3 regions of the Paenibacillus salivarius genome follow, and region 1 is predicted to be linked to each of the others. Evidence: predicted binding sites of a transcription regulator. Region 1 holds the regulator's gene; each other region holds the start of a gene.
The links. Region 1 encodes NrdR, which represses ribonucleotide reductase genes. Its sites were predicted from a motif close to AACACNATATATNGTGTT; they were not measured.
Positions count from the first base shown of each region.

Region 2: ACSFXJ_RS17170 (adenosylcobalamin-dependent ribonucleoside-diphosphate reductase) is a predicted target of NrdR. The motif match lies at 3,850-3,867, and genes of this name have one in related genera.
Region 3: nrdD (anaerobic ribonucleoside-triphosphate reductase) is a predicted target of NrdR. The motif match lies at 3,892-3,909, and genes of this name have one in related genera.

Region 1 is NZ_CP195592.1:3,862,740-3,872,409, forward strand. It holds gene baiCD (bile acid Fe-S flavoenzyme BaiCD) at 1-688, shown strand, start outside; gene pstB (phosphate ABC transporter ATP-binding protein PstB) at 749-1,507, opposite strand; gene pstA (phosphate ABC transporter permease PstA) at 1,517-2,404, opposite strand; gene pstC (phosphate ABC transporter permease subunit PstC) at 2,401-3,303, opposite strand; gene ACSFXJ_RS17870 (phosphate ABC transporter substrate-binding protein) at 3,383-4,342, opposite strand; gene ACSFXJ_RS17875 (class I SAM-dependent methyltransferase) at 4,583-5,296, opposite strand; gene ACSFXJ_RS17880 (RrF2 family transcriptional regulator) at 5,398-5,799, opposite strand; gene nrdR (transcriptional regulator NrdR) at 5,924-6,394, opposite strand; gene ACSFXJ_RS17890 (small, acid-soluble spore protein, alpha/beta type) at 6,531-6,752, shown strand; gene ACSFXJ_RS17895 (lytic transglycosylase domain-containing protein) at 6,828-7,391, opposite strand; gene coaE (dephospho-CoA kinase) at 7,388-7,984, opposite strand; gene mutM (DNA-formamidopyrimidine glycosylase) at 7,981-8,856, opposite strand; gene polA (DNA polymerase I) at 9,459-9,670, opposite strand, start outside.
Region 2 is NZ_CP195592.1:3,723,037-3,732,706, reverse strand. It holds gene ACSFXJ_RS17185 (hypothetical protein) at 1-642, opposite strand, end outside; gene ACSFXJ_RS17180 (YqhG family protein) at 837-1,781, opposite strand; gene ACSFXJ_RS17175 (DEAD/DEAH box helicase) at 1,787-3,568, opposite strand; gene ACSFXJ_RS17170 (adenosylcobalamin-dependent ribonucleoside-diphosphate reductase) at 4,081-6,720, shown strand; gene ACSFXJ_RS17165 (GNAT family N-acetyltransferase) at 7,360-7,971, opposite strand; gene ACSFXJ_RS17160 (hypothetical protein) at 7,973-8,596, opposite strand; gene ACSFXJ_RS17155 (MerR family DNA-binding transcriptional regulator) at 8,663-9,475, shown strand.
Region 3 is NZ_CP195592.1:4,648,776-4,658,445, reverse strand. It holds rRNA gene ACSFXJ_RS21610 (23S ribosomal RNA) at 1-1,272, shown strand, start outside; tRNA gene ACSFXJ_RS21605 (tRNA-Asn) at 1,337-1,412, shown strand; tRNA gene ACSFXJ_RS21600 (tRNA-Ser) at 1,417-1,508, shown strand; tRNA gene ACSFXJ_RS21595 (tRNA-Glu) at 1,530-1,604, shown strand; tRNA gene ACSFXJ_RS21590 (tRNA-Val) at 1,688-1,763, shown strand; tRNA gene ACSFXJ_RS21585 (tRNA-Met) at 1,785-1,858, shown strand; tRNA gene ACSFXJ_RS21580 (tRNA-Asp) at 1,890-1,966, shown strand; tRNA gene ACSFXJ_RS21575 (tRNA-Phe) at 1,989-2,064, shown strand; tRNA gene ACSFXJ_RS21570 (tRNA-Thr) at 2,086-2,161, shown strand; tRNA gene ACSFXJ_RS21565 (tRNA-Tyr) at 2,165-2,250, shown strand; tRNA gene ACSFXJ_RS21560 (tRNA-Trp) at 2,258-2,331, shown strand; tRNA gene ACSFXJ_RS21555 (tRNA-His) at 2,358-2,433, shown strand; tRNA gene ACSFXJ_RS21550 (tRNA-Gln) at 2,458-2,532, shown strand; tRNA gene ACSFXJ_RS21545 (tRNA-Gly) at 2,539-2,613, shown strand; tRNA gene ACSFXJ_RS21540 (tRNA-Cys) at 2,625-2,698, shown strand; tRNA gene ACSFXJ_RS21535 (tRNA-Leu) at 2,709-2,794, shown strand; tRNA gene ACSFXJ_RS21530 (tRNA-Arg) at 2,810-2,886, shown strand; tRNA gene ACSFXJ_RS21525 (tRNA-Leu) at 2,921-3,000, shown strand; gene ACSFXJ_RS21520 (class I SAM-dependent methyltransferase) at 3,135-3,866, shown strand; gene nrdD (anaerobic ribonucleoside-triphosphate reductase) at 4,015-6,195, shown strand; gene nrdG (anaerobic ribonucleoside-triphosphate reductase activating protein) at 6,201-6,704, shown strand; gene ACSFXJ_RS21505 (nucleoside deaminase) at 6,851-7,330, shown strand; gene ACSFXJ_RS21500 (response regulator transcription factor) at 7,355-8,962, opposite strand; gene ACSFXJ_RS21495 (sensor histidine kinase) at 8,996-9,670, opposite strand, start outside.

The sequences.
Region 1 (9,670 bases):
GCTCGGCGGGCAGCTCTATATCGCCGGTGCGGCGCCACGCAAGGGAGAAATGATGCAGGCTGCCGTCTCCATGGGCGAAGCGGCCAAGCGCGCAGGCGTTGACATCCGGCTTGATACCGAGGTTACGCCGGATTTGATCCGCGAGATCGCGCCTGACGAAGTCATACTCGCCACCGGTTCGGCACCGGTAACCCTTCCCGTCGAAGGGACCGAGCTACCGCATGTCGTGAATTCGCATGACGTGCTGTGGGGAACGGTTCGTCCTACCGGTAATATCGTCATTATCGGCGGCGGGCTGGTCGGCCTTGAAGTGGCCGAATTGCTCGTCGAGCGCGGGCAAAAAGTAACCGTAGTCGAGATGCAGGCGGAGGTTGCCGCGGATTTGGGTCTCCTTCGCAAAATATGCGTTATGGAAAGCCTTTATGGACATGGCGTAGAGCTGATCACAAACAGCAAATGCCTCGCCATCGGGCCGGACCGCGTCACGGTCGATCAATCCGGGGATAAAATAACTCTGCCTGCCGATTTTGTCGTCCTGGCTGTCGGATCACGCTCGCGGGACAAACAAAGTCTGATCGAGTGCATGGAGCGGCTAAGCATTCCTTACCATATCGTCGGCGACGCCAGACAGGCCCGCCGGGCGTTGAACGCCATCTGGGAAGCGGCAAGAACAGCTAGAGCGATCTAATACCTGCGAACAACAGCAATAAACCCGGTCGGCATGATGCCGACCGGGTTTTTCGTCCGTTTAGCCAAATCTTCCGGAAATATAATCATCCGTTCGTTTGTCCGTAGGATTCGTAAACATTTTGCTTGTGTCATCGTACTCCACCAATTCCCCCATCAGGAAGAAAGCCGTTTTTTCAGATACCCGGGCTGCCTGATGCATGTTGTGCGTCACGATGATAATGCAGTAATCCTGCTTCAAATCGTAAATCAATTCCTCGATTTTCGCGCTCGACACCGGATCCAGCGCGGATGCGGGCTCATCCATCAGGATGATGCTCGGATTGACCGCGATCGATCTTGCGATGCAAAGCCGCTGCTGCTGCCCGCCGGACAACGACAACGCCGAGCGGTGCAGCCGGTCCTTGGTCTCTTCCCATAGGGCCGCCTTGGTCAGCGACTCTTCCACGATTTGATCGAGCTTCTTTTTGTCTTTGATGCCGTGATAACGCGGGCCAAACGCGATATTTTCATAGATCGATTTATGGAACGGATTCGGGCGCTGCCAAACCATGCCGATTTTTTGCCGAAGCAGGACGACGTCCGTCGACGGATCATTGATGTTTTCATCCCCGATCCATATTTCACCGGTAATCCGCGCGCCGCCGATCAAGTCGTTCATCCGGTTCAAACTGCGAAGAAACGTCGATTTACCGCATCCCGAAGGACCGATCAAAGCCGTCACCTGCTTGGATGAGAAATCGAGAGAAATGTTCTTGACCGCTTGCTTTTCCCCATAGAATACGCTCAAATCCTTGGTGGACAATTCGATTGTTTGCATAGAGTCCTCCTATTTCGTAGCCGTGAATTTCTTGTGCAGCAGGCGGCCTACCCATCTTGCCAACAAGTTGAAGAGCAGCACGGTAATAATCAGGACGGCCGAAGCGCCGGCCGCAATTTCCGGAGCATCCGGTGCGAGCCCCTCCGAGTTGATTTTCCAGATATGGACGGCCAACGTTTCCGCAGGGCGGAACGGATTCAGCGGCGATGTCGGGCTTAGCGGGTTCCAGTTCCCGAAGTCCAGTCTCGGGCTGCTCATGCCCGCGGTAAACAGCAGGGCTGCCGCCTCACCGAACACCCGGCCTGCCGCCAATATCGTACCGGTCAAAATGACGGGCAAAGCGATCGGCAGCATCACGGATTTGATCGTTTTCCATTTGGATAAGCCCAAAGCCAAGCTTGCTTCTTTCTGCGACTGCGGCACACTGGCCATCCCTTGCTCCGTGATCCGGACCATCAGCGGCAGGTTGAACACCGTTAACGCGAGCGCGCCCGAGAACAGCGAGAAGCCGAATCCGAACACGTTCACGAAAACAAGCAAACCGAACAAGCCGACCACGATCGACGGAAACGAAGACAATACCTCCACGATCAAACGGATAAAGTTGGTGACTTTTCCCGGCTTGGCGTATTCGCTCATATAGATGCCCGCACCCAGACCGAGCGGAATCGTAATGATCATCGTCAGCACGAGCAGGAACAGGGAGTTGAACAGCTGCGGTCCGATCCCTCCGCCCGCCTTGATCGTCTGCGGCGCCGAAGTCAGGAAATCGAAGCTGATATGACCGAGGCCGCGAACGAGAATAAAGCCGAGTAAACCGGCCATAATCAGCATGATAATGCCTGCAAAACCGATAATGACGGCGGTGGCGATTTTATCTGCGGTTTTGGCGCTCATCGATTTGCCCTCCTCTCAAGCCAGCGGACAATGAAGACAAACACGAAGGTCATCATCATCAAAATTAATGCCAGCGTCCAAAGCACATTGTTTTGTACGGAGCCCATGACGGTGTTCCCCATACTAAGCGTAATGACGCTTGTCAACGTCGAAGTCGATTCGAACAAGGACTTCGGTATATGCGGCGCATTCCCGATCACCATCTGCACGGCAAGCGCTTCGCCGAATGCCCGGGCCATGCCAAGTACAACCCCGGTCATCAGCGCCGGAAGCGTGGTCGGGATGACCGTACGCGCCAACGTTTGCCATCTTGTGGCCCCGAGCGCATAGGATCCTTCCTTCAGTCCGGACGGAAGCGCCGCGAGCGCATCGGTCGCGATCGAGGTCATCGTCGGCAGGATCATAATGGAAAGCACGCTTGCCCCGGCAGCGATCCCGAGACCTTGCCCCGGAAAAATATCCCGGTAAAAGGGCACGATCACGCTTAATCCGACAAAGCCGTACACCACGGACGGAATCCCGGCCAACAGTTCAATCGCAGGCTGCAAATATTTTCTGCCGACTTTCGGCATAATTTCGACCATGAACAACGCCGCGCAAATGCTGAGCGGTGCGGCGATGATCGCCGCGAGAATCGACGTACTGAAAGAACCGACAATAAAGGGCAAGGCACCAAAGAAAGGCGGCTCTCCGTCCGGCTTCCATTTCGTGCTGCCAAAAATCTCCCCAAAGGAAATTCCGTTTTTAAAAAACGAACTTAAACCCTTGGTAGCGACAAAATAGACGAGGGAAAAAATCGTCACAACCAAAAGCACAATACATAAGGAGGTAAAAACCTTACCAGTCCACTCTTCGATAATGTGCTGTTTAATTTTCTGCTTTTCTCTGGACTGAGCCATGAGACCTCTCCTTTTTTACAGCACAGAAAGAGGCAGAAGAATCCGCCTCTTGTCTTGCCGAATGATGATATCCGAATTATTATTTCGTGATATTGCCGTCAACGTCGCGTGTCACTTGCATTTTCTTGATCGGAATATAGCCAAGTTCTACAACATCGCCTTCATCGCCTTGCACTTCATCCGATACGATATAATCAAGGAACGCTTTTACGATTTCATTCGGTTCGCCTTTTGTATACATATGTTCATATGCCCATACAGGATAAGTTCCGTTCGCCACGTTGTCTACAGTAGCTTCAACGCCTTCGTACTTCACGGTTTTCACTTTGTCGTCCAGGTAGGAAAGCGCCAGGTAACCGATCGCTCCAGGGGTTTCGGCAACAAGCTTTTTAACCGTACCCGAGGAGTCCTCTTGGATTGCTCCTTCGAGGTCATCCGTTTTGGTTCCGAGGGCATATTTTTCAAAAGTAGCACGTGTACCCGAGCTGGACGGTCTGTTGACGATTTGGATTTTTTGATCCGGGCCGCCTACGTCTTTCCAGTTCGTGATTTTACCGGTGAAGATTTGAACCAATTGATCTTTCGTCAGGTTGTCGATCGTTACATCCGGGTTCACGACAGCCGCCATAGCTACAACCGCAACTTGATGGTCTACCAATTCGCTTGCTTGAGCCGCTTCCAGCTTCTCTTCGGCAAATACGTCGGAGTTACCGATATCCGCTTGCCCGCCGGAAACTTGCGTCAAACCAGTACCGCTGCCGCCGCCTTGAACTTGAATCGATACCTTTGCGTTTTGGTCCATGAACTTCTTGGAAACTTGGTCCACCAATGGTTGCAATGCGGAAGAACCAACCGCCAAAATCGAACCTTCCAGCTCGGAAGCCGCGTTGCCGCCGTTCGCCGCCGATGCGGAATTCGTGGTGTTACCCGAAGCGCTGTCGTTACCTGCGCCGTTATTTGTTTTGTTGTTATTTTGACCGCATGCCGCCAAAGCCAACGTCAAAATCAAAGACATTACCAATACCAAACTTTTTTTCATTGTTCAGGTTTCCCCCTTGATTTGTTTGTACAAAACCGATTATAGAACCCAAGTATCAATCCTATGTTTTTGTTTTGTAAACGCAGTGTAAAATAATAGATTTACTCAAAAAAAGGTGAAAACCATAGAAATTTAAGCGCTTCTTGCTTGTAATTTGCCCAACACGACGAAAAAGCACTCCATTCCCCGCATCTCTGCGGTTAACGGGTGCTTCTCGCTGAAACTTCAATCGTTTGAAATTTATATCTTGATGGCTATGATACGGATCCTGCTGGTATCCAACAACCACTGGCCTTCTTTATAAAGATGGGGCTTTACCTGATCCTCAATCGCTTGGTAAACCGACGCCAGATCTGCCGGGGAGACATCCGCAAAAAAGTAATGGGCGAACTTATCCAGCCAAAACCGGACTCCCGAAGCTGCCTTTAAAGGCGTTGGCCTGTCGAAATGCTGCGCCGACATGATGCGAAAGCCTGTCTGTTCCAGCAGGCTAGCGTATTCCCCGATGGTGGGGTGATACCATGGATTGCGTCCCTCCCACACATAACCATGCGATTCCAACGCTTGTTTTATGGCGGAGGTTAGCGCGGCGATATTACCGCTTCCGGCGAATTCGGCCACGAACCTGCCGCCCGGCCTCAAGGCGTGCCAAATCGAAAGGGCGACGGCCGGCGCATTCTTCATCCAGTGCAAAGCCGCATTGGAAAAGACGGCGTCAAACCGGACATCAGTCCGGTAAGTATGTGCATCTTCCACTTGAAAATCGAGATCGGGATATTTCCGTCTGGCCTGATTCACCATCTCCTCCGAAAAATCGATCCCTGTGGGAATTGCTCCAGCCGCTGCAATCTCTGCGGAATATCCTCCCAACCCGCAGCCGAGGTCCAAGATTCGCTCCCCGGGCAAAGGCTTGAGCAAAGACATAATCCCTTCCTCCGGCCCGCCGCCGGACATTGAATAATCATTGTTCACGAGATTCGATCCCTTCTTTTTTATTGTAGATTTAAAAGTTATATAATATCCGTAATTAAGCAATAAATTTATTGTCCTTGAACTTACAAGGACAATTTTGACCGATCCACCAAATCGATGATTTTGGTATTCTTCAGATGCTGCTCCATGGCTCCTTCAGCCTCCATCATCACTCGATGGATAACGCAATCGGAATTCCCGCTGCCGCAACATTCAAACAGCGAAGTTGAACCTTCGATCGCATAAATGACGTCCAGAAAGGAAATGTCCTCTTTCCCTTTTTTCGTCCGGTATCCCCCTCCCGCTCCCGAAGCCGACTCGATCAATCCCGCTTTGACCAGCTTCGTAAGTATTTTTGAAAGGTAGGTGGGGGATACATTTTGCTTGTCGGCCAACTGCTGAACGCCTACCGGTTTGTCCGGCGAGAAGGCGATCAAATAGAGCATGGTATGAAGGGCATAATTCGTCGCTTTTGAATATTTCATTTCAATCCTGATCTCCTCGTAATTAAAGACTTCACGTATCTATAATACCCTTTGTTAATTCTACTTGTCAAAATAAAACGACCGAACCCATGGAATCCGGATCCGATCGTTTCGTCAAAGCCTCTTAGTCATTGTCAGTGCTGTTTTTGGACAGCAATCCCTTCAGCTCTTTCATAAACATATTGATATCTTTAAACTGGCGATAAACGGAAGCAAAGCGGACATAAGCAACTTCATCTACCGGGTACAACTGCTCCATGACCAATTCTCCGATTTGTTGGCTTTCCACTTCGGCATTGGCGGATTGGCGGAGAGAACGCTCCACCTCGGAAACGATCGATTCCAGCTGTTCAACCGACACCGGACGTTTCTCGCAGGCACGAATCAAGCCTCTAAGCATTTTTTCGCGGCTAAATTCCTCGCGGCTACCACCCTTTTTGATCACGATCAGAGGCATCTCCTCAACCATCTCAAACGTGGTAAATCGGCGATTGCATTTTTCGCATTCCCGGCGGCGCCGGATAGAACGGTTTTCATTGGCCGGCCTCGAATCCAGAACCTTGGTCCCTAAATAATCGCAGTACGGGCATCTCAAAAGAAAGGCCCTCCTTTCCGGAAGCTCTTTAATCTTATCATCATTCCAAAATTCCAAAAATTCTCTTTAAAAAGAGGTAATGAACTTTCACTTCATCGAGCATAATACTGTTACCAACCGCAAGGAGGTGAACATCATGGCCCAAAACAACAACTCTTCGAATAACCTGGTGGTTAGACAAGCCTCTGGTGCTCTGGAACAAATGAAATTCGAAGTAGCCCAAGAGCTTGGTATTAATTTCCCTCAAGACGGATATGCAGGTAACCTGACTTCTTACGAAAACGGTTCGATCGGTGGTTTCATTACCAAACGTTTGGTGACTCTGGCCGAGCAACAGCTCGCAGGTCAATTCCAATAATCAAACCGGCGGACACGGGGAAGCATAGACAGCGCTGCTGTTTATGCTTCCCCTTTTGTTGGCCGCCAACTCCCGCTAGAAATCCTCATAAATATTGGAGTACTGCTTATAATAATGGGACACCCGCTGTACATAATGCCTTGTTTCAACGAAGGGAATATCTTCGGCGGTCTCAAGCCGGCCGTCCCAACGTCCGCTATTGATCCAATTTTTCACATTGGTCGGTCCTGCGTTATAAGCGGCGATTACTTTAATCATATTTCCGTCGAATTGCTCGGAAAGCCACTTTAAATACCATGTTCCGATCTGAATATTCACAGCGGGTTCCACTTTTAAACGATCTAGGGGCACATCTTCCATTTTAGCCTTTTCAACAATCCACTTTGCCGTATCGGGCATGATCTGCATAATGCCTAGAGCACCTTTTCTTGATTCGGCCTCCGAATTATATTTAGACTCCACCTTGATAATCGCCGCTACCATAAACGGGTCCAAATCATTATTCCGGGCATGCAGCCGGATTTCTTCTTTATAATAAATCGGATAAATCAGTGTGAGCCATGCGGAATTAAAAAATAGGAAAACGATAAATCCGAGGAGCAGCAGAAGCAGCACCCTTTTTTTCCTGAGCCACCTCATGCTAAACCTTTACTGCGCCAGAAGTCGTCTATTTGAAGTTCTGTTTCTTCCCTTCCCAGACTGTTATCAATCAAAATATCCGCCTTCTCTCTTTTCATTTCGATGTCCATTTGCGCCCGAAGCCTTGCTTCAGCTTCTTCGAGGGACAGGTCGTCCCTTTCCATCAATCGCTTAAGCTGCAAGTTTCGCGGAACATAAACCACCATAATCTCGTCATAAAGCACTTCCAGCCCCGACTCATATAACAATGGAATATCCGCAACGACGAGCCGGTGGGGGTTTGCCGCTTCCAGTTCGGACATCCGCCGTTTCATCTCCTGGCGAATCGCCGGATGCGTGATCGCTTCCAGCGCTTTTCGTTCGCCCGGATCGGAGAACACGATGGCGCCCAATTTTTTGCGGTTAAGCTGTCCGTCCGGGAGCAGTACGGTCTGTCCAAAATGCTCGGCTACCTTGGCAAGTACGGGATGACCGGGCTCCATGATTTCCCTGGCAATAACGTCTGCGTCGATCAAAGCGGCCCCCCGCTTCACCAACATTTGTGATACCGTGCTTTTACCGGTTGCAATTCCTCCGGTTAACCCGATATTCATCGTCTCACTCCATTTCCGGATTTGCGGTTCGCTGATTTGGACGGAGCCGAAGGCTGGCAGCCCGAACAAAAATGCGTTCCCCGCCCCCCAACCACCGTCTTCACCAAAGGTTGTCCGCAATTGAGGCAGGGCTCTCCCTCACGTCCGTAAACTTTGAGCGAATGCTGAAACATTCCCATTTCTCCCTGACCGTTAACGTAGGACTTTATGGATGAGCCCCCGGCTTCCACCGCTTCGCGGAGAGTAGCCAGAATCGCATCATAGAGCCTGTCCAGCTCCTCGGAAGAGAGCGTGTTCGCCGTCCGCTCGGGATGAATCCCCGCGCGGAACAGCGCTTCATCCACATAAATATTCCCTAGTCCAACAACATATTCCTGGTTGAGCAGCGCGGGTTTGATTTTCGTCGTCCGCTTGGCGATCGCTTTCCGGAATGCCTCCGGCGTAAATGATTCGTCCAACGGCTCCAGTCCCAGTTTGACCAGCGGTTTATAAATAAATTCTTCCCCGGGAAGAAATAAATGCATCGTTCCGAACTGGCGAACGTCCTTATACCGCAGTTCCGTCCCGTCCGTAAAATGAAAAATGACATGCGTGTGCTTTTCAACGGGATCGCCGCTTTGGTACAGTCCGTATCGCCCTTCCATCCGCAGATGGGAGACCAATACAATTCCGTCCATAATAATCCGCAGAAACTTGCCCCTGCGGCCGACTTCTAAAATGCGGTGACCCGCAAGTTCCATTTCGAACCGTCTGATATCGTCAGGCCGTTGAATAATCCGCGCCAGCGATACCGTTACCGATTGAATCGTTTTGCCGACAATTAACCCGGTCAATGTTCGTCTGACCGTCTCTACCTCCGGTAATTCCGGCATGGGTGTTTCACCTCGATTTTATCTTAATTACACTGATTAACCGGAAAACTTCCCTCTAATTTCGCAGGAAATCGTCGAAATCCAATATTAAAGGGAAATCCTCCCGTTAATTCCGCTGAAAACACGCTTAACTCCTCAAAACTCGCCTTTTAACAGGAACTTTTCCCTCTATTTCGAATGATCATGCTAAATCTTCAAAAATAGCGGGAGAATTTCCAGCTAACTTTTCCATGTCATCGGTATCTTGCCGTTCGTAGCGCCTTGCCTATTCAGTCTTATATCTTCAAAATATGTTTTGAAATTATAAGCTTCAATCAAGATTTAAAAATCGGATTTTCAGCACCGAGAAGGTTGGATGAAGACGGGACTGAGGAGCGGAGCGTAGGCAAACCTACGTGAGCACCGGAAGGCCCGTCTGAATTCAAGATTCGACGCCGAATATGCTTCGTGAGTTACTTCGTGATAAGAAAAACAATTGTCGATGTAAATTCTAAGCAGACAGACCGCGTTCAGCGGTAGTTTTTCTTGCGATATAAGGAAGCCCCACACGGATGCCTATTCAGTCTTATATCTTCAAAATTCGATTTTTAAATTTCCTCTACCTACTTGGCTTCGTACCAGTTGGAGCCGCTGCTTACTTCCGCCTTCAACGGTACCGAAAGCGAGAGCGCCTTTTCCATGGTCTCCGGCACCAGCTTGGACATGATCTCAAGCTCCTCCGGCGGCACTTCGAAAACAAGTTCGTCATGCACCTGCAAAAGCATGCGGCTCTTCAAGCCATGGCTCCGAAGCGCCTCGTCCATCCGCACCATCG
Region 2 (9,670 bases), 140 kb from region 1:
GGCGGCCTGGCTTTTCAAGCTGTCGGAGGTTTCCGGCAGCAGTTCGCCAGTTGCGGCATCAAAGAATTGCACCGGCTCTAGCTTTGAATCCAAGCTGCTCAGTTTCCATAGAGCAAGAGTCGGACCGGCATACAGCTTTTCGATTTTCATCTTGTTTGCCGATTGCGTCTTGGTCTGGACCGACGGTTTCGTTGTTAACAATGCGGACAAATTATACAACGATTCCGGACCGATTCCATACTCTACGAGCATGTACTCTCCGCTATCCGTTGCCGAAATGATCAGGTATCCGGATGTGGCGGAACCCGGAGCGGCGCCGCTCGGCTGGACGGAGACAAGCCAGCTATGAGTGCCCGGTCCGAGCGGTTCGATGATCGTCTTCGCGTCGGACCAGGCGGTAAACGGGGCGGTACCCGCAAGCCGCCGCACGGTCTCCTCGGCAAAGCTTCTTAGCTCCTGCGGGGCCGGGCTCAAGTTCGCTGCCGCTGCGACAGTACCGGTTGCCGCCGCTCTTGCGAGAGGTTCCCCCGCACTCCAAGAAAGCGGGGGAACGACGATCGCGGCACAAAGCAGCATTTTCGTCATAAATACCAGCCTTTTGCGGGTATCCGTATTCCTTCTATATCGTTTCCTGATTTTCATCGCATGGATCACCTGTCATTCTGATGGGAATCGGAGGCATTTCCTTGTCCTCCGGCGGCAGTCGTCTGCCTGCTTGTCCATTGTATCCGCGCCTAATCGAAAAGGTTGCTGCAATCTGTCGGGCGTCCTCGGGATTCGGACGTTCTATTTTTGCGGTCTCATATCGAGACGCGTCAGCTTATGCCCTGTTTTGCTTAACCCGGCGAACGCAGGTGAAAGATGCCGCTGCCGAGCGCCGATACGACAATTCTCGGCTCATACTGCCAGCGGATTTCCTCTTTGCGCGCCTCGTACTGTTCTTGGACGGCCTGCTTGCGTTCTTCATCCGGATCAAGAAGCAGGTCTTTATAGTAGGCGTCGATCAGCGCCAGTTCTTCGTTCAGGCGGTCCCGGGCTTCGTCGGCCCAGGAGCTGTCGTAACCTTGCACTTTTCCGGAGATGTTGTTCTCGAGCGCGGTTCGACCGTCGGCAAGGGAAAGGCGGGCCGGCAAGATGTGCATATTTTCCGGCATCAGAGGCACCAGGTTTTTGCCGGTCAGCCTGGCGGCGAAGTTCTCGTCGATTTGGCCGTTCTGCAGCGACACGCCCATAAAATGCAGCTCATCGCGTTTCATGTCGCAGCAGAACTCGATTTTGAAGCGAACGCCGAGCCAAGGCTCGTAGGCGGCCGGGATCAAGGTAGAGCGTTGAAGGGGGCCGGGGTCCTCGAACAAGTAAACGCTGCGGCCCCCTTGCCGGGCGGCCGCAAAAATCTGCTTGAGACGCGGGCTCCCGAAATGGAGTTCCTCTTGTTGAATCCGCCCGGGTCCGAGGATGGGGAGAGGCCGGACCGCCCCAAAATGGCGGGCAAGCAGCGGATCCTCCGCAGCAGTCTCGTTCTTGGGTTTCAAAGCCTCGGCCTTCTCCTGCATTTCTTTATGCCGCTCCGGGTCAAAAATGAACGAAAACGTCATCGTCTCCGGCTCCGCGCCCGTTCGCTCGATAAAGCCCCAATAATACGGACGGTTGGTCAGGTCCCGGTCCGCGCGCGGGGACAGTTTCACCGTCACATGATGCGGAGACTTCTCCAAAAACTTGCACTCCGTCGTTTCCAGATAGGTCATGACGAAATCGCGGATCTGTTCGCGGGTCATGGTCATGTCCGTCAGCCTCCCAACAGCTTTTGTAATCCGGTATCGCCGCCGCCGGAATCGGGACTCCCCGCTTCGGCGTCTATTTCCGCACGTATCGAATCCAGGGAGCGTCCGAGCGAATCGACCCGGCTGGCGATTTCCTCGTCGTTTGCGGATTCCAGCAAAATTTTGTAAATGCTTTTTTCCAGGGAATCCTTCTTCTCAAACCGTTCCAGAATGACGTCCAGCTGGCCGATAACCATCTCGAACATGTTGATTTTCTCGTGCAGCAGATTCAGGATATGCTCCTCGATCGTTCCCTTGGTGGACAAGTTATAGATGTGAACGTCGTTCTTTTGGCCCAGCCGGTGTACCCGGCCGATCCGCTGCTCGACGCGCATGGGATTCCAGGGCAGGTCAAAATTGATCATCTGATGGCAAAATTGCAGATTGATGCCTTCGCCCCCGGCTTCGGTGGCGATCATGACCTGGGCCCGGCCGCGGAAGAGGTCCATCATCCAGTCTTTTTTGCCCCGGTTCATGCCTCCGCGGTAAGGGACGGCCGTCATGTTTCTGGCGCGGAAATAATTCAGGAGGTACTCCTGGGTTGCCCGGTATTCGGTAAAAATAATCACTTTGTCATCCATGCCCTGGATCAGCTCCATGGCCTTCTCGGCCTTGCTGTTTGCCGTAATCGTCTTGATAATGCCGACGAGATCCCAGATTTTATCGCGCAGGGGCGAATCGGGAGCCAGCTTCTTCGACAGGTTGACCAGCGTGACGAACACCGCGTCCCGGCTGCTGCATACCTCCCGCTGCAGGGTGACGAGCGACAGCATGCTGCTAAAATCCCCGCCGGATGCCTGATATTGGTCTTTGACAAAGGAAGTGACGCCGTCATACAATTGCTTTTCTTCGGGCGAAAGCTCGACATGTATATTTTTTACGTTGCGTTTCGTAAACTGCAGCTCTCCGTCTCCGCGGCGGTTTCGGATCATGATTTTGGCGAGCTCGTCCTTGAGCTGGCCTTCGTTCTTCGGCACGCGCTTGTCGATCACGAAGTTGGCGGAAAAATCGTTCTGCCCGCCGAGTTGACCCGGCTTAAGCAGGGTAATCAGGTTGAAAAGTTCGCTAAGGTCGTTTTGAACCGGAGTGGCGGTGAGCAGCAAGCAGTATTTTTTGCGGAGCTTCAGCATGAATTGATAGTTGGTCGTTTTCTTGTTCTTGAGCTTGTGCGCCTCGTCCACGATGACCATATCGTATTCATTCCCCAGCAAAATCTCCTTGTGCGGATCGCGTTTGGCGGTATCCATGGAGGCAACGACGACGTCGTTTTGCCAGGAGTACTCTTTTTTTTGCGCGACCGCGGGAATGTTGAATTTTTGATTCAGCTCGCGGACCCATTGGAGAACGAGGGAGGCGGGAACGAGAATGAGCACTTTGCGGACAAGGCCGCGGACAATATATTCTTTCAGAATCAGGCCGGCTTCGATCGTTTTGCCCAAACCTACTTCATCGGCCAAAATCGCGCGCCCGCGCATCTCAAAGAGCACTTTGCGGGCCGTCTCGGTCTGGTGAGGCAACGGCGTGACCTGCTCTTCGGGCAGGTGCTTCAAGCAGAGCATTTCTTCAAAACTCGTCACGAGCGAAGCGGCTTCGGCCTGGCCGGCGAGGTTGAACAGCTTCCAATCGTCCCATGGGCCGCCTTTGTTCAAGCGGGCTTCCAGATCGTCGTACCAGCTAGGATCGAATTGAACGGCGACGGGGGAAAAGGTTGCGGAATCGGCGGAATTGCCCGGGGGATGCGGTTTCAAGATGTAAAACCTCCCTTTTGCTTGCAGAGTTAGGTGTAGTATGGACGAAAACGGGAAACTTCATAACTTTGGCTATCGAATCTTGAATTCCATGTCGGGAAGTAATGAAGTCTTGGAGGGTGCGGGATTGGAAATTTCATGTCCGGTTTCAAAGCGGGATGATCAAAAAAGAGAGGATTTCGAAGGAAAATGACGATCGAATCGGCTTGTCCGCTTTTTATCGCCTAAATTTCAAAGTCGATGACTGTACAACGAGATATTGTATAGTATAATGGTATTCGCACACAATATATTGTGATTTGTACATATTATATACCGTTTCTATTGTGTGCATGACGGTTAAAGGTTGATATAAAACGGCTTGAAAACGGCGGAATTTGGTCCGGATTCGAAAGCGGTTTGCAGTCAGCCGGCGGCCGGTATTTTTTTGTTCGCGTATGTTTCCGAAAGAGATCCGAAACCGGACCTGTTCCGAAAGCATATGCTTAAAATTTTTGAGGAGGTCGTTTTCTTTGAAAACCAAGCCAAAACAGCGCCTGGAAGGGCTAAGCGAGAAAATCTTTCTGGATCGTTACGCGTGGAAGGATGCCGATCCGAGTCATGCCAAGGTGGGTGACGTCGTTCTTGTTCTGACCAAAGACGATCCGAAGTTCCCGACCAAGGAGGTCGGTGAAGTCGTTTCCCGGAAAGGGCGTACGGTAACGGTTAAAACCCGCAAAGGCGAACTGGTCGAAACCGATGTGGAAAAGCTGACGCTGAATATCGAGAAAACCCCGGAAGAAATGTGGGACCGGCTTGCCGGAGCGATGGCTTCGGTGGAAGAAACGCCTGAAAAGCAGGCGGAATGGCAGGAAAAATTCCGTTATATTCTCGACGATTGGAAACTGGTGCCCGGGGGACGGATCGCGGCCGGTGCGGGAGCGAGCGACGAACTGACGCTGTTCAACTGCTACGTGATTCCTTCGCCGAAGGATAGCCGCGGCGGCATTATGGAAACCTTGTCGGAAATGACGGAAATTATGGCCAGAGGCGGCGGCGTGGGCATCAACCTGAGCTCGCTGCGTCCGCGCCGGGCCGTGGTCAAAGGCGTGAACGGATCTTCGAGCGGTGCGGTAAGCTGGGGCGGTTTGTTCAGCTACACGACCGGTTTGATCGAGCAAGGCGGCAGCCGCCGCGGCGCGCTGATGCTGATGATCAACGACTGGCATCCGGATTTGCTTGATTTTATTACCGTCAAACAAACGATGGGCCAAGTCACGAACGCCAACCTGTCGGTATGCGTCAGCAATGCCTTCATGAAGGCCGTGAAGGAGGATCTGGATTGGGATCTCGTATTCCCGGACACGACGGAAGAAAACTACAATGAGATCTGGGACGGAGATCTGGAGAAATGGAAAGCGGCCGGACGCAAAGTGGTCCATTTCCGGACCGTGAAAGCCCGTGACGTATGGCATACGATCATCGAGTCGGCATGGAAATCGGCCGAACCGGGCGTCGTATTCATGGAATACTACAATCAAATGTCCAACAGCTGGTATTTCAACCCGATTATCTGCACGAATCCGTGCGGCGAGCAGGGGCTTCCGGGCTGGGGCGTATGTAACCTGTCCGCAATGAACTTGTCCAAGTTCTACGATGAAGAGAAACACGATGTGGCCTGGGACGAACTGGCGACGACGACCCGTTACTCGGTACGGTTCCTGGACAATGTTATTAATAAAACGCCGTACCATTTTGAAGAAAACGAGAAAAACCAGAAGAAAGAGCGCCGCGTAGGTCTCGGAACGATGGGCCTCGCCGAGCTGATGATCAAGCTGAACATCCGTTACGGCAGCCCGGAATCGCTGGAATTCCTCGACAAGCTGTACGGCTTTATCGCGAAGGAAGCTTATCTGGCATCCGCCGATATCGCCGCCGAGAAGGGGTCATTCCCGGCATTCGAAGCGGACAAATATTTGCAAAGCGGATTTATGAAGGTAATGACCGAGGTGTATCCGGAGGTCGGCGAAGCGATCCGCGAAAAGGGCGTCCGTAACGTCACGATCATTACCCAGGCGCCGACGGGCAGCACGGGAACCATGGTGGGAACGTCCACGGGGATCGAGCCGTACTTTGCCTTCAAATATTACCGTCAAAGCCGGCTCGGCTTCGACGAGCAATTCGTGCCGATCGCGCAGGAATGGATGGACGCCCATCCGGGTGAAGAACTGCCGGATTACTTTGTAACGGCGATGAGTTTGTCGGCTGAGGATCATATTCGCGTGCAAGCCGCCATTCAGCGCTGGGTGGACAGCTCGATTTCGAAAACCGCCAACTGCCCGGCCGATTTCACGGTCGAAGAGACGAAGCGTCTGTATGAGCTGGCGTTCGACCTTGGCTGCAAAGGCGTAACGATCTACCGTGACGGCAGCCGCGATGTTCAAGTGCTTCAAACCGAGAAGAAGGAAGACAAGGCGGAAGATAAAGCGGCCGTGTCCGGCGCAGGCACCGCTGAGGCTGCTCCGGCTTCGGACGCCGAGAAGGAAGCGTTGAACGGAATCAGCTCAACATTGGCGGTTTCTCCGGAACCAGGCAAACAGCCGGTAGTCGACAAACAATACAAAAAACGCCCTCAAGTGCTTCACGGGGCGACTTATAAAATCAACACGCCGTTCGGCATGGCGTATATCACGATCAACGATCTGAACGGCATTCCGAGCGAAATCTTCCTGAACGTAGGGAAAGCGGGCTCCGACGTGTTCGCGATGGCGGAAGCCTTGGGCCGCGTCTGCTCCTTGTTCCTGCGTTACGGGGATCACGGCCACAAGGTGGAACTGCTGATCAAGCACCTGAAAGGCATCGGCGGCTCCGGCGCGGTCGGCTTCGGTCCGAACCGGGTAGACTCGATCGCCGACGCGGTCGCCAAAGCACTGGAAACTCACGTGCAAAACGGTCCGTACGACGACCACGATCCCGCTCCGGTTGCAGCCACCGTGGCGCATCATGAAGAGCATGTTGAAGCTATTGCTGGTGCAGGGGCTGGTGCGCATGACCATCACCACGGCGCCGTCGCGACATCCCGTGACCTTTGCCCTTCGTGCGGATCGGCTTCGCTGATCAATATCGAAGGATGCAAAACGTGCAGTAATTGCGGGTATAGTAAGTGCTCGTAAGGGGAGTAGTTAAAGGTTGAAACCATTTTTTTGACGATGATCTGATCACCGCTCATCCTCTAACGGAATTCAGTGCCGTTATTTTGAAAAAATCGGCTGTTCTTAATATGTAACGGAATCTAAAGACCTTATTTAGCATAAAATCCTTATATTGAGCCATTTTTGAGAAAATAACGGCAATACGATCCGTTAGAAAATGAAATGGCGAAATTTCAGGCAAATAAGGTCTCTCAGATCCGTTAGCATGGGCGCCGTATAGTTTTAATCCAACAGTTAAACATGGAAGCATGCTCTTGTATGTTGTCGTGTTGAGAACTTTTTCTGAAATTGATGAGAGAAAATTTTCAGATTTAACGGGAAATGCATAAAAATGCATGGATATGCATGAAGAGTTGGAGAAATGATTTTGCAAATTATAAAGAAGTCCGAAGCAAGTACAAACTACTTCGGACTTCTTTTTTCATTTTGACAAGCAAATCATTCAAATGTGACCTAAAAGTTTGACATCGCTATTTTAGCGGCTTTTTCATTGCAACAAAAGGGTTATGCCCCAAGAGCAAACCACCCGCCCAACGGGTGGTTATGATTAAATGATAAAAACTCATATCTTTTGCCCCGCACTTTAACCTTTAAGTTAGCCTATAATTTTTTTCCAAATAGGAAACACGTGAGGGGCACTTCCTCCTTATTGATGGTCAGAGAGATTTCTTTTTTCTCAATTTCTTCAAACCCTCGATGAGCATAGAATTGGTACGTAGAGCCTGTATCCGTATATAAATAAATTTGTTTTCCCTTTTCTTGGTTCTCTAATTCTTTTAATAGCATCGTACCAATTCCTTGTCCATTGAGGGCAGGATCAACTGCAAAAAAATTAAGCTCCCCGTCCGGTTCATGGTTCTTCAAATATTGTTTTAATAATTCGTTATTCGCTTTATGATAGACACTTGAAGCATCCTTATAACCGATGTTGATTAAAAAATCGCCTAACTTAACAAAAGCCCTGTACCAGATGGACTGAAAAACCTTTGGCTCCTTATTCATATCAGCCAGTAAAACGCCCGCAAGCTTGTTATTCCTATATGCACCCAATGCAATGGTGGCTCTGGATATTTCCAAATACCAAAAATATATACTGTATAGATATAATTCGACTTTGTTACTGGTGTACCAAGTAAGGTGCATTCCCTCAATCGCAAATTTTCTTGCAGAATTAAAATCCTCTTTTCTTAATGGCTTGATTCTAATGTCCACTTCAAACCCTCCTCTTTCCTTTGACTCTATTCCACAGCCAGGCAATTCCTATACTGCACAAAGCAACCACGATTCCCACAGGAATGATCAGATAAATGTTTAAGCTACCCAAACCAATAATTTCTTTCACCGCAATTGTATAGGTAATTAGTAACCACTCAACAATGTATACTGTATTTAGATTAGACGAAATAGATTTGACAATATTCTGCATACTGCCTTTTATAAATGTGGAAATAAAATAATACGTAGAGATCGAGACACCTAAAATACATGAGATCGATAGCGTACTGAACAGACTTTGTTGGTAGTAAGCAACGAAATAATCTATGATGTTATAACCTATAGCGGCAGTGCCAATAGAAACTCCTATAAGGCAAACAGTGCTAATTACCAGTACATGTTTGTAAAATCTTTGTTTATCAGTCACCCGACGCAAAATGCCTGCAAAGCAGATGCCGAGTACCGGATAGATCAGCCACAAAGTGGTTGGAAATGCAATGAATCCGTTTGTATAATATAATAGTCCGAGTAAATATTCAACAATTTTCGGGGCATGATCAAAGTAACCGATAAAAACTGTTCCTGCCGCTTGAAGTAGTACAGCTCCACATAGCATCATCATGCCGCAACTCATGTTTACAATTCGAGTATAAGGTCTATACCAGGTATAGAGTAAAGGGGTGCTTCTATGAAGAACCTATTTTCTATAGGTGAAACTGCAAAAATCAACAATGTATCGATTCAGGCTTTGCGTCTTTATGATCGAATGGGTTTGTTAAAACCATCCTATATTAATAAGGATAATGGCTACCGGTACTACAGTATCGACCAGTTTATTTATATCGACATCATTAAACACGCCAAAAACTTCGGAATACCGCTTCATGAATTGAAAAATACGTTATCACGGAGCAATATGCAGGAAATAGCTGAAAAGGTTAGAGAGTATCAACAAGCTCTTGATCAACAAATTCAAGTGCTTATTAGAGCCAAGGAAAGATTCTCGAGGGTTGTGGAAGCGATAGATTACGGTTTATCCGCCGTCCAAAATCAAGTTCCATACGTGAAAGAGATTGAAGAGCGGAGAATAGTGAATTTGAAAAATCAGCAAAAGGTAATAAACTTTGAGGTTAGCGGACGGTTGGTTGAGAACCAGCCCGGGTTGGAGTCTGCTTTTGAAAGTGGATATTTCGTTGACATTCCCTCATTCCTTCATAACGGTGAGGAGACATACACATCAGCATACGTAGCAATTATTGAAGATAACGGAACAGAACAGCAACTCTTAAATTCTGGATATAGTGTCAGCAGTATTCCCAAAGGTAGGTTTATTTGTATTACATACAACGAACAAAATAAAGAGAACAAAATAAAACAGCTGCAGCAACATCTCAAACAACGGAATATAGGGAGCCTTGAATTAATAGTTGTTCGCGAACTGTACGATGATATTATAAATCCTTCCCTAGAAATGCAGGTGTTGCAGGCTGGCGTATCATAACTGAATTATTATATTATAACTTTCCTCAATAGTGTTTTTGCCCAATAAATTGGACCCTTAACCTATCAGTGCGTTGTTCTCTCAGGGACACAAACATTATTTTATTTATTTTGTGTACCATACTGCTATTAGAAGATACTGAATTCTAAAAAGAGGAGTTAACACTAGACGAATAAGAATGTAAGATGTGGACTG
Region 3 (9,670 bases), 790 kb from region 1:
AACCGACACAGGTAGGCGAGAAGAGAATTCTAAGGCGCGCGGAAGAACTCTCGTTAAGGAACTCGGCAAAATGACCCCGTAACTTCGGGAGAAGGGGTGCCTCGGTAGGGTGAATAGCCCGAGGGGGCCGCAGTGAAAAGGCCCAAGCGACTGTTTAGCAAAAACACAGGTCTGTGCGAAGCCGCAAGGCGAAGTATACGGGCTGACGCCTGCCCGGTGCTGGAAGGTTAAGGGGAGTGGTTAGGGAGCAATCCCGAAGCTATGAACTGAAGCCCCAGTAAACGGCGGCCGTAACTATAACGGTCCTAAGGTAGCGAAATTCCTTGTCAGGTAAATTCTGACCCGCACGAATGGCGTAACGACTTGGGCGCTGTCTCAACGAGAGATCCGGTGAAATTTTAATACCTGTGAAGATGCAGGTTACCCGCGACAAGACGGAAAGACCCCATGGAGCTTTACTGCAGCTTGATATTGGACTTTGATACGATTTGTACAGGATAGGTGGGAGCCTAGGAAGCCGGAGCGCCAGCTTCGGTGGAGGCGCCGTTGGGATACCACCCTGATCGTATCGGAGTTCTAACCTGGTACCGTGATCCGGTGCGGGGACAGTGTCAGGCGGGCAGTTTGACTGGGGCGGTCGCCTCCTAAAGAGTAACGGAGGCGCCCCAAGGTTCCCTCAGAATGGTTGGAAATCATTCGAAGAGTGCAAAGGCATAAGGGAGCTTGACTGCGAGACTGACAAGTCGAGCAGGGACGAAAGTCGGGCTTAGTGATCCGGTGGTACCGCATGGAAGGGCCATCGCTCAACGGATAAAAGCTACCCTGGGGATAACAGGCTTATCTCCCCCAAGAGTCCACATCGACGGGGAGGTTTGGCACCTCGATGTCGGCTCATCGCATCCTGGGGCTGAAGTAGGTCCCAAGGGTTGGGCTGTTCGCCCATTAAAGCGGTACGCGAGCTGGGTTCAGAACGTCGTGAGACAGTTCGGTCCCTATCTGTCGTGGGCGTAGGAAATTTGAGAGGAGCTGTCCTTAGTACGAGAGGACCGGGATGGACGCACCGCTGGTGCACCAGTTGTTCCGCCAGGAGCACAGCTGGGTAGCTAAGTGCGGACGGGATAAGCGCTGAAAGCATCTAAGCGTGAAGCCCCCCTCAAGATGAGATTTCCCAACTCGTAAGACCCCTTGAAGACGACGAGGTTGATAGGCTGGGGGTGGAAGCACAGCAATGTGTGGAGCTGACCAGTACTAATCGGTCGAGGGCTTATCCAAAGAACTAAACACGCAAATGAAGTTTCGTATCCAGTTTTCAGGCGATCAAAGCTTGAATAAATATTCCCTGATAGCTCAGTTGGTAGAGCACTCGACTGTTAATCGAGTTGTCACAGGTTCGAGTCCTGTTCGGGGAGCCATTATGGAGAGGTGTCCGAGTTGGCCGAAGGAGCACGATTGGAAATCGTGTAGGCGTCACAAGCGTCTCGAGGGTTCGAATCCCTCTCTCTCCGCCATCATATTTCTTTCATAAGCAAGGCCCGTTGGTCAAGGGGTTAAGACACCTCCCTTTCACGGAGGTAACAGGGGTTCGAATCCCCTACGGGTCACCACTTTCTTTAAAGCTACATAAAAGCTTTGCGAAAGACTTGATTTTAAACCGCTTTTTCTGGTACAATATGATTTGTCTTTCCTCGGAGGCTTAGCTCAGCTGGGAGAGCATCTGCCTTACAAGCAGAGGGTCGGGGGTTCGATCCCCTCAGCCTCCACCATATAAGATTTACTTTTACTGACGCGGGGTGGAGCAGCCCGGTAGCTCGTCGGGCTCATAACCCGAAGGCCGCAGGTTCAAATCCTGCCCCCGCAATTATCCCTTTAACAGGGATATCCAATAGTGTGGAGCCGTGGTGTAGAGGCCTAACATGCCTGCCTGTCACGCAGGAGACCGCGGGTTCGAATCCCGTCGGCTCCGCCATTTTAAGTAAATATGCAAGTGAGGCTCGGTAGCTCAGTCGGTAGAGCAGAGGACTGAAAATCCTCGTGTCGGCGGTTCGATTCCGTCCCGAGCCACCATTAAAACTGAATGCATCAAATGCCGGTGTAGCTCAATTGGTAGAGCAACTGACTTGTAATCAGTAGGTTGGGGGTTCAAGTCCTCTCGCCGGCACCATTTGGAGGCTTAGCGAAGTGGCCAAACGCAGCAGACTGTAAATCTGTTCTCGTACGAGTTCGGTGGTTCGAATCCATCAGCCTCCACCAGTTTTAAAGGGGCATAGTTTAAAGGTAGAACAAAGGTCTCCAAAACCTTTGGTGTGGGTTCAATTCCTGCTGCCCCTGCCATTTTTTCAAAACTAAATATTTTTATGGCGGTCGTGGCGAAGGGGTTAACGCACCGGATTGTGGCTCCGGCACTCGTGGGTTCAAGTCCCATCGATCGCCCCATTATTTTTACTAACAACTTCATGTTGGGGATTAGCCAAGCGGTAAGGCAACGGACTTTGACTCCGTCATGCATAGGTTCGAATCCTATATCCCCAGCCATTTTACGCGGACGTGGCTCAGCGGTAGAGCATCGCCTTGCCAAGGCGAGGGTCGCGGGTTCGATTCCCGTCGTCCGCTCCATTTTTTTATAAGGCGCCATAGCCAAGTGGTAAGGCACAGCTCTGCAAAAGCTCTACCCCCAGTTCGAATCTGGGTGGCGCCTCCATTTTCTTTTCGCGGGAGTGGCGGAATCGGCAGACGCACAGGACTTAAAATCCTGCGGTAGGTGACTACCGTACCAGTTCAAGTCTGGTCTTCCGCACTTTTTTTGGTTTATGTGCCCTTAGCTCAGCTGGATAGAGCGTTTGACTACGAATCAAAAGGTCAGGAGTTCGAATCTCTTAGGGCACGCCATTATAACTCGCTTTAAGAAAATAAATATTTATATGCCGGTGTGGCGGAATTGGCAGACGCGCGCGACTCAAAATCGTGAGGGAAACCGTGGGGGTTCGAGTCCCTTCACCGGCATCACGCAAACAGGTTTGTAAATTGCTTTTGAAGCAGTTTACAAGCCTGTTTTTATTTGCATTGCCCCTCAATTTCTAACCGTTTAGAATGTATAGATAAAGTTTTCGATAGTAATCGTTAAGGAGGTTGATTGCATGAAACAAAATAGCTATGATAATCCGGGTTTCTTTGCGAAATACAGCCAGATGCCCCGTTCCATAGGAGGACTTGATGCTGCCGGGGAGTGGTCCGTTTTTCGGGCGATGCTTCCGGAGCTTCGGGACAAAAAAGTGCTTGATCTCGGTTGCGGTTATGGTTGGCACAGCAGATATGTCCGGGAGCATGATGCCAGGTTCGTGGTAGGTTTGGATCTCTCTGAAAAAATGCTGGAGCGTGCCAGAACCATGACCCAGGATGACCAAATTCAGTATCGGCGGAGCGCAATTGAAGATATCAATTATTCCGAAGGGGAGTTTGACCTGGTGATCAGTTCCCTCGCACTCCATTATGTTGAAGATTTTGATAGCATCTGCCGAAAAGTTTATCGCTGTCTCGCCCCCGGCGGTTCTTTCGTGTATTCGGTGGAGCATCCGGTGTATACCGCGCTTCCGGAACAAGACTGGGTTTACGGCAAGCAGGGAGAGAAGTTGCATTGGCCGGTCGATCGTTATCATGAAGAAGGGCCGCGAAATGCCAGATTTCTTGATCATGATGTCGTTAAGTATCACCGAAGTATTGCGACACAGGTAAATGCGCTTATTCATTCGGGATTCCGAATTCGGGAAATGTCCGAACTTAAGCCGGAAGAACATCGGGTCGAGCAGGATCCGGAATGGCGGGATGCAAACCGGAGACCCATCTTTTTGTTGATCGCAGCTGATAAATAAGGGAAAAGTAGATCTGTTTAACGGTAACACTATATATAGTAGTATTTTGCCTTCGGCAGTGTTCAGAATCACTGTAAGTTGATTTTTATTAAGGTATACTCTCTTAGTCGAATACCTGATAATAAAATCACTACGAAGGATGAATTTAATGATAGTTATTAAGCGAGACGGTTCAGAGGTAGCTTTCAATCAACAGAAAATCATCGATGCGATTTGCGCGGCCATGAATAGTACCAAGAAAAAAGGCGACTCTGAATTGGCACAAAAGATAGCCGACAAGGTGACGCGGAAAATTTCCAAGCTGGAGAAGGTGGATATCGAACATATTCAGGATGAAGTTCAATCCGCCCTGATGAATAGCAGAAGGAAAGACGCTGCCGAGGCCTACATCGGCTATCGTGAAGTAAGAACCTTGAAACGGCGCGAACGCAGCAGCCTGGACAAAAAGGTTCTCGGGCTTCTGGAGCTCACGAATGAAGAGGTATTGAAAGAAAACTCCAATAAGGACGGAGCCACCATTCCGACGCAGCGCGATTTGCTGGCAGGCATTATGGCCAAGGATTTCGCCCAAACTTACATGATCCCAAAACGGGTCGTGGAAGCCCACAACAGCGGGGATCTGCATTTTCACGACCAGGATTACAGCCCGTATTTCCCCATTTACAACTGCATGCTGATCGACTTAAAGGGGATGCTCAAGAACGGCTTCAAGCTCGGCAACGCCCAGATCGAAACCCCGAAGTCCATAACTACCGCTACGGCCATTACCGCCCAGATAATCGCGCAGGTAGCGAGCCACATCTATGGCGGAAATACGATTAATGAAATCGACGTTATCTTGGCCCCATATGTATTAGAGTCTTTTAAAAAGCACTATCGCAAAGGCCTGCAATGGCTGTACATGCTGGAAGGCGATGAAATCGAAGCCCTGGATATCTCCTGGGAAAACGAAGGTTTACATAAGAAGTATCCGCGTTGTCTTGAATATGCCAAAAACCTGACCGAGAAGGAAACCTATGATGCTTTTCAATCGCTCGAATATGAAATCAATACGCTGGTCAGCGCCAACGGACAAACGCCTTTCAGCACGTTCGGCTTTGGCCGGGGGGTGTCATGGGCCGAGCGGCAAATCCAAATTGCCATTTTGCAAAACCGAATCCGCGGGCTGGGAAGGGACGGGAAAACCGCGATTTTCCCTAAGCTGATCTTCGGCTTGGAAGAGGGCGTCAATTTGAAGCCCGGGGATCCGAATTACGATATCAAACAGTTGGCCTTAAGATGCAGTACATTACGGATGTATCCCGACATTATTTCCGTGCCGAAGGTCAAAGAAATTACCGGGTCTTTCAAGTTTCCGATGGGCTGCCGCTCTTTTTTGGGCAGATATGAAGAGAACGGGGAGGAAATGCACGACGGCCGGTTCAACATGGGGGTGGTGACCGCCAATTTACCTCGGATTGCGATCAAAGCGAACGGCTCGGAAGAGACCTTTTACCGCCTATTGGATGAACTTTTGGAAGTGTGCAAGGAAGGGCTGATGTATCGCATCGAACGCTTAAAGGGAGTCAAAGCTAAAGTTGCCCCCATATTGTATATGGAAGGAGCGGCCGGCAGCCGGCTTCAACCGGAGGACACGATTGATCACCTGCTTGAGAACGGCAGAGCCAGCATTTCATTGGGTTATATCGGGATCCATGAAACGATGATGGCTTTGTACGGTACTTGTCTATTTGACGACGAGGAATTGCGGAAAAAAGGGGTGCAAATCGTTCGGTACCTGAGCGATAAAGCCGAGCAATGGAAGCTGGAAACCGGCTACGGCTTCAGCCTGTACTCCACGCCGGCGGAATCCTTATGCTACCGGTTCTGCAAGCTGGACGAGGAGAAGTTCGGCAGGATGGAGGGAGTCACGGACAAAGGATATTATACGAACTCCTTCCATCTCGATGTGAACAAGAAAGTGACCCCGTTTGAAAAAATCCAGTTCGAGAAGGATTACCCGCAGTACGCGAACGGCGGATTTATCACGTATTGCGAATTCGACTCGCTGGTCAACAATCCGGAGGCGCTGGAAGCGGTATGGGACTATGCTTATGAACGGGTGCCTTATTTCGGGACGAACACGCCGACGGACAAATGTCTGGAATGCGGGTTTGAAGGGGAGTTTGAAGCAACCAATACCGGCTTTGAATGTCCGAACTGCGGCAATGCCAATCCGAAAACCTCTTCCGTCATACGGCGCTGCTGCGGGTATTTATCGGAGCCAAGCCAGCGTCCGTTTAATGCGGGCAAGCAAAAAGAAGTACTCTCCCGCGTGAAGCATATGTGAGTCTTATGTACATCGCGGACTATAAAAGATTTGACGTCATCAATGGAAGAGGACTTCGGCATTCCATATTTACATCAGGCTGTACGCATCACTGCAAGGGCTGCTTTAATGCGGCTACATGGAACTTTAATTACGGAGAGCCTTATACCATGGAGTTGGAAGAACGGATCATTGGCGATTTGAATATGCCGGACGTCAATATAGCCGGTCTGTCCATACTAGGCGGCGAGCCGTTTCAAAACGTGGAGGGGCTGCTCGGGCTTGTCTCCAGGGTACGGAGCGAGTGCAGCGGCAAGGATATCTGGATCTGGTCCGGATATACGTTTGAAGAAATCATCGAAGACGAAAGCAGACGGGAACTACTGACCTGTTGCGATGTTCTTATCGATGGGAAATTCATCCTGGAGCGGCGCAACCTGAAACTAAAATGGAGGGGCTCCGACAACCAGCGCGTTATTGACGTGAAGGAAAGCTTGCGAACCATGCAGGCTGTGCCGATGCCCATTTAAGTGCGTGTTACACCTCTAATGTCTAAAGTAACGGCCCTCGTCTTGAAGCCAAGACGGGGGCTTTTGGTTTGGCCCCGCGGAATATTAATGTTATGGGAAAAGGAATATAATAACTCGAGATCCCAAAATAAAGGAGAACGAAGCCGATGACGGATAAAGACCATGAACAGTGGATGGAAAAAGCGATTACCGAGGCGACGGAGAATGTGGCCCAGGGCGAGGGAGGCCCCTTCGGGGCGATTATCGTCAAAGACGGGCAAGTGATCGGAAAAGGGCGGAATTCGGTAACCTCGTTGAACGATCCTACGGCGCATGCCGAGGTCCAGGCGATCCGTGAGGCGTGCCGTCATTTGAACGACTTCGAGTTAAAGGGCTGCGTGATCTATACCAGTTGCGAGCCCTGTCCGATGTGCCTTGGGGCGATTTATTGGTCGCGTCCGGACGCCGTTTATTATGCGGGCACGAAGGAGGATGCCGCTGCCATCGGATTTGACGATCAATTCATCTATGAACAGATCGCCAAGCCGAAGAAGGATCGTTCCATACCGATGATACAGATTCAAACCCAAGACCATTTGCGGCCTTTTCATACCTGGAGAGCATCGAGCGGCAAAATAGAATATTGAAGCGCCCACGGATACTTTCCAGCATTATGACTCCGCTCTTTGCATATATTCCCGCGGGGAAACTCCCTCGACCTTTTTGAAAACTTTGCTGAAATAAAAGGCGCTCTCATAACCCAACCGCTGCGAAATTTCGTAGACCCGGCCATCTCCGCGCAGCATCATTTCCTTGGCGGCCGCGATTTTGGCCTCCGTCACGTATTCCACAAAGCTGACTTTTGCGGTTTTGGCAAACAGATGGCTCAAGTAATTGGGGCTGAAATTGAAAATATCCGCAACATGGTTGAGGGACAGCTTGCTGTCCAGATTCCGTTTGATGTACTCCTGCACATGTCGGACTACCTGCTCCTTATAGCTCTGCTTTCTGGAGGACAGCACCTCGCAGCAGCCGTCGCGGAATTGCACGAGCCAATCGACCACGCCGTCCATCGTATGCTTTTGATAAATCGCACGGTAGCCTTCCGGTTCGTTACCGAAAATATGCTCGACCATATTCTCTCCGTCCGAGAGGAGGGAAGTCGCCATATACAGCAAGTTGCACGCGGCGTCCGTCGCGGGCACCAACAGTTCGGGATGCCCGTCGAAGCTCGAGATCAGTTTGGAAATGAGCGCGTTCAAGGCCTGAATATCCATTTCTTCGAAGGCGCGGCGAATTTCCGAGCGGTACGACGAAAAATCGAAGAGGGAGGAATCCGTCCAGGCCGGTTTATCCTGAGAAAAGAAGACGAAGGATTGTTCATGAACCGCGGCGGGCAACACTTTTCTCGCCGCCAAATAGCTCTCCCGCAGCAGATAAGGATCGTCGACGGCAAATCCGGCGCCTCCGATAATCGTCACATTGAAGTATTTGTGGAGCAGCGTGCTCATGTCGTGCAGCCGATGCTCGACCTCGTTAAGCCATCTCTTCGGGTCAACCGCGGGGACGGGCAGCGTGACGGCAAAGTTCCTCAGATCCAGGCTCGTCACGTAACAGATTCCCGATGCTGCCAGCGTATCTTTCGCCATTTGAACCGTGCTGGTACACAAAGCGACCAGTTTGTCTCCGCGCGGCGGCACGCTGTCCGGACCGAGAATGCGGCAGGTGCAAACCAGATAGGCGGGCGCATCCAGTTCGAGTTCAAGGTCCTCTTTTTGCAGGAGATATTGGTCTCTGCATTCGAACAATTGATTGAACAAACGGATGAAAAATTTGTCCCGGAGTCCTTGTAAATTACTGCGGTAAAGCAGGTTTGGAGGCAGTTCCTCGTGCGTGTATTCCTTTAGAACCTTAATCGCCCTATGGATCGACTCCTTCAGCGTTTCCGGCGTCAGTTCCAGCTTCACCAGATAATCGACCGCCTGCACTTCGATGGCGCTGCGCGCATATTCAAACTCTTCATAGCTGGTCAGGATAATGAAAAGGGGGAGCCGTCCATGTTTTTTTCGCACGGAAGTCGCCACCTCCAGGCCGCTTTTGATCGGCATTTTGATATCGGTCAAAACAATGTCGGGCCGCAGGGCTTCGATCATTTCTTCCGCCTGGGCGCCATTGTGCGCAACGCCAACGATCTCGATCTGGTGGTCTTCCCATCTCAACATCGATTGGAGGCCGATACAAACCAGGGCTTCGTCGTCGGCGATCAGCAATTTAATCATTAAGCTCACCTCGCAGTGTTCTTGATTGTGTCATCAATATTCACTCTTCCGGTAGGGAATCAACATTTTCATTTTGGTGTAAACCCCTTGCAAACTCTCGATAGATAGGCCGTATCTATCGCCGAAAGTCAGCTTCAACCGTTCGTTCACGCTGCGGAGCCCAACCTTCTCGAACATTCCCTTCGGTTCCTGTTCCCGCGAAGAGAGGATGCCGGTAATTTGCTCCTGGCTCAAGCCGATCCCGTCATCCTCGATCGTCACGCCCACATCCCCATGGCCGATTCGCTCGATCGTTACGATAATATGGCCTTTGCCTTTCGGTTCAATGCCATGGAAGATGGCGTTCTCCACCAGCGGCTGCAAAGTAAAACGGGGGATCAAACAGGACAATAGATCCGCGTTCTCAAATCGCGATTCCATCGTAATATTGTTCCCGTACCGATACTTCTGGATTAGGAAGTAGTCGTCCAGCAAGCCGAGCTCGTCTCCCAGAGCCACCAACTTGCGGGGATCCTTGGCGATGCTTCGCAGCAGCCTGGATAGCGAGGTGGTCATCTCCGCGATTCCGGTTGCATTCTGGATCGTGGCCATCCATTTGATCGAATTCAGCGTATTGTACAGGAAGTGCGGATTGATCTGGCTTTGGAGCATCCGGTATTCCAGATCCTGTTTCTGCTTCTCATCCGCCAGGCGGGTTTCCATTAAGGC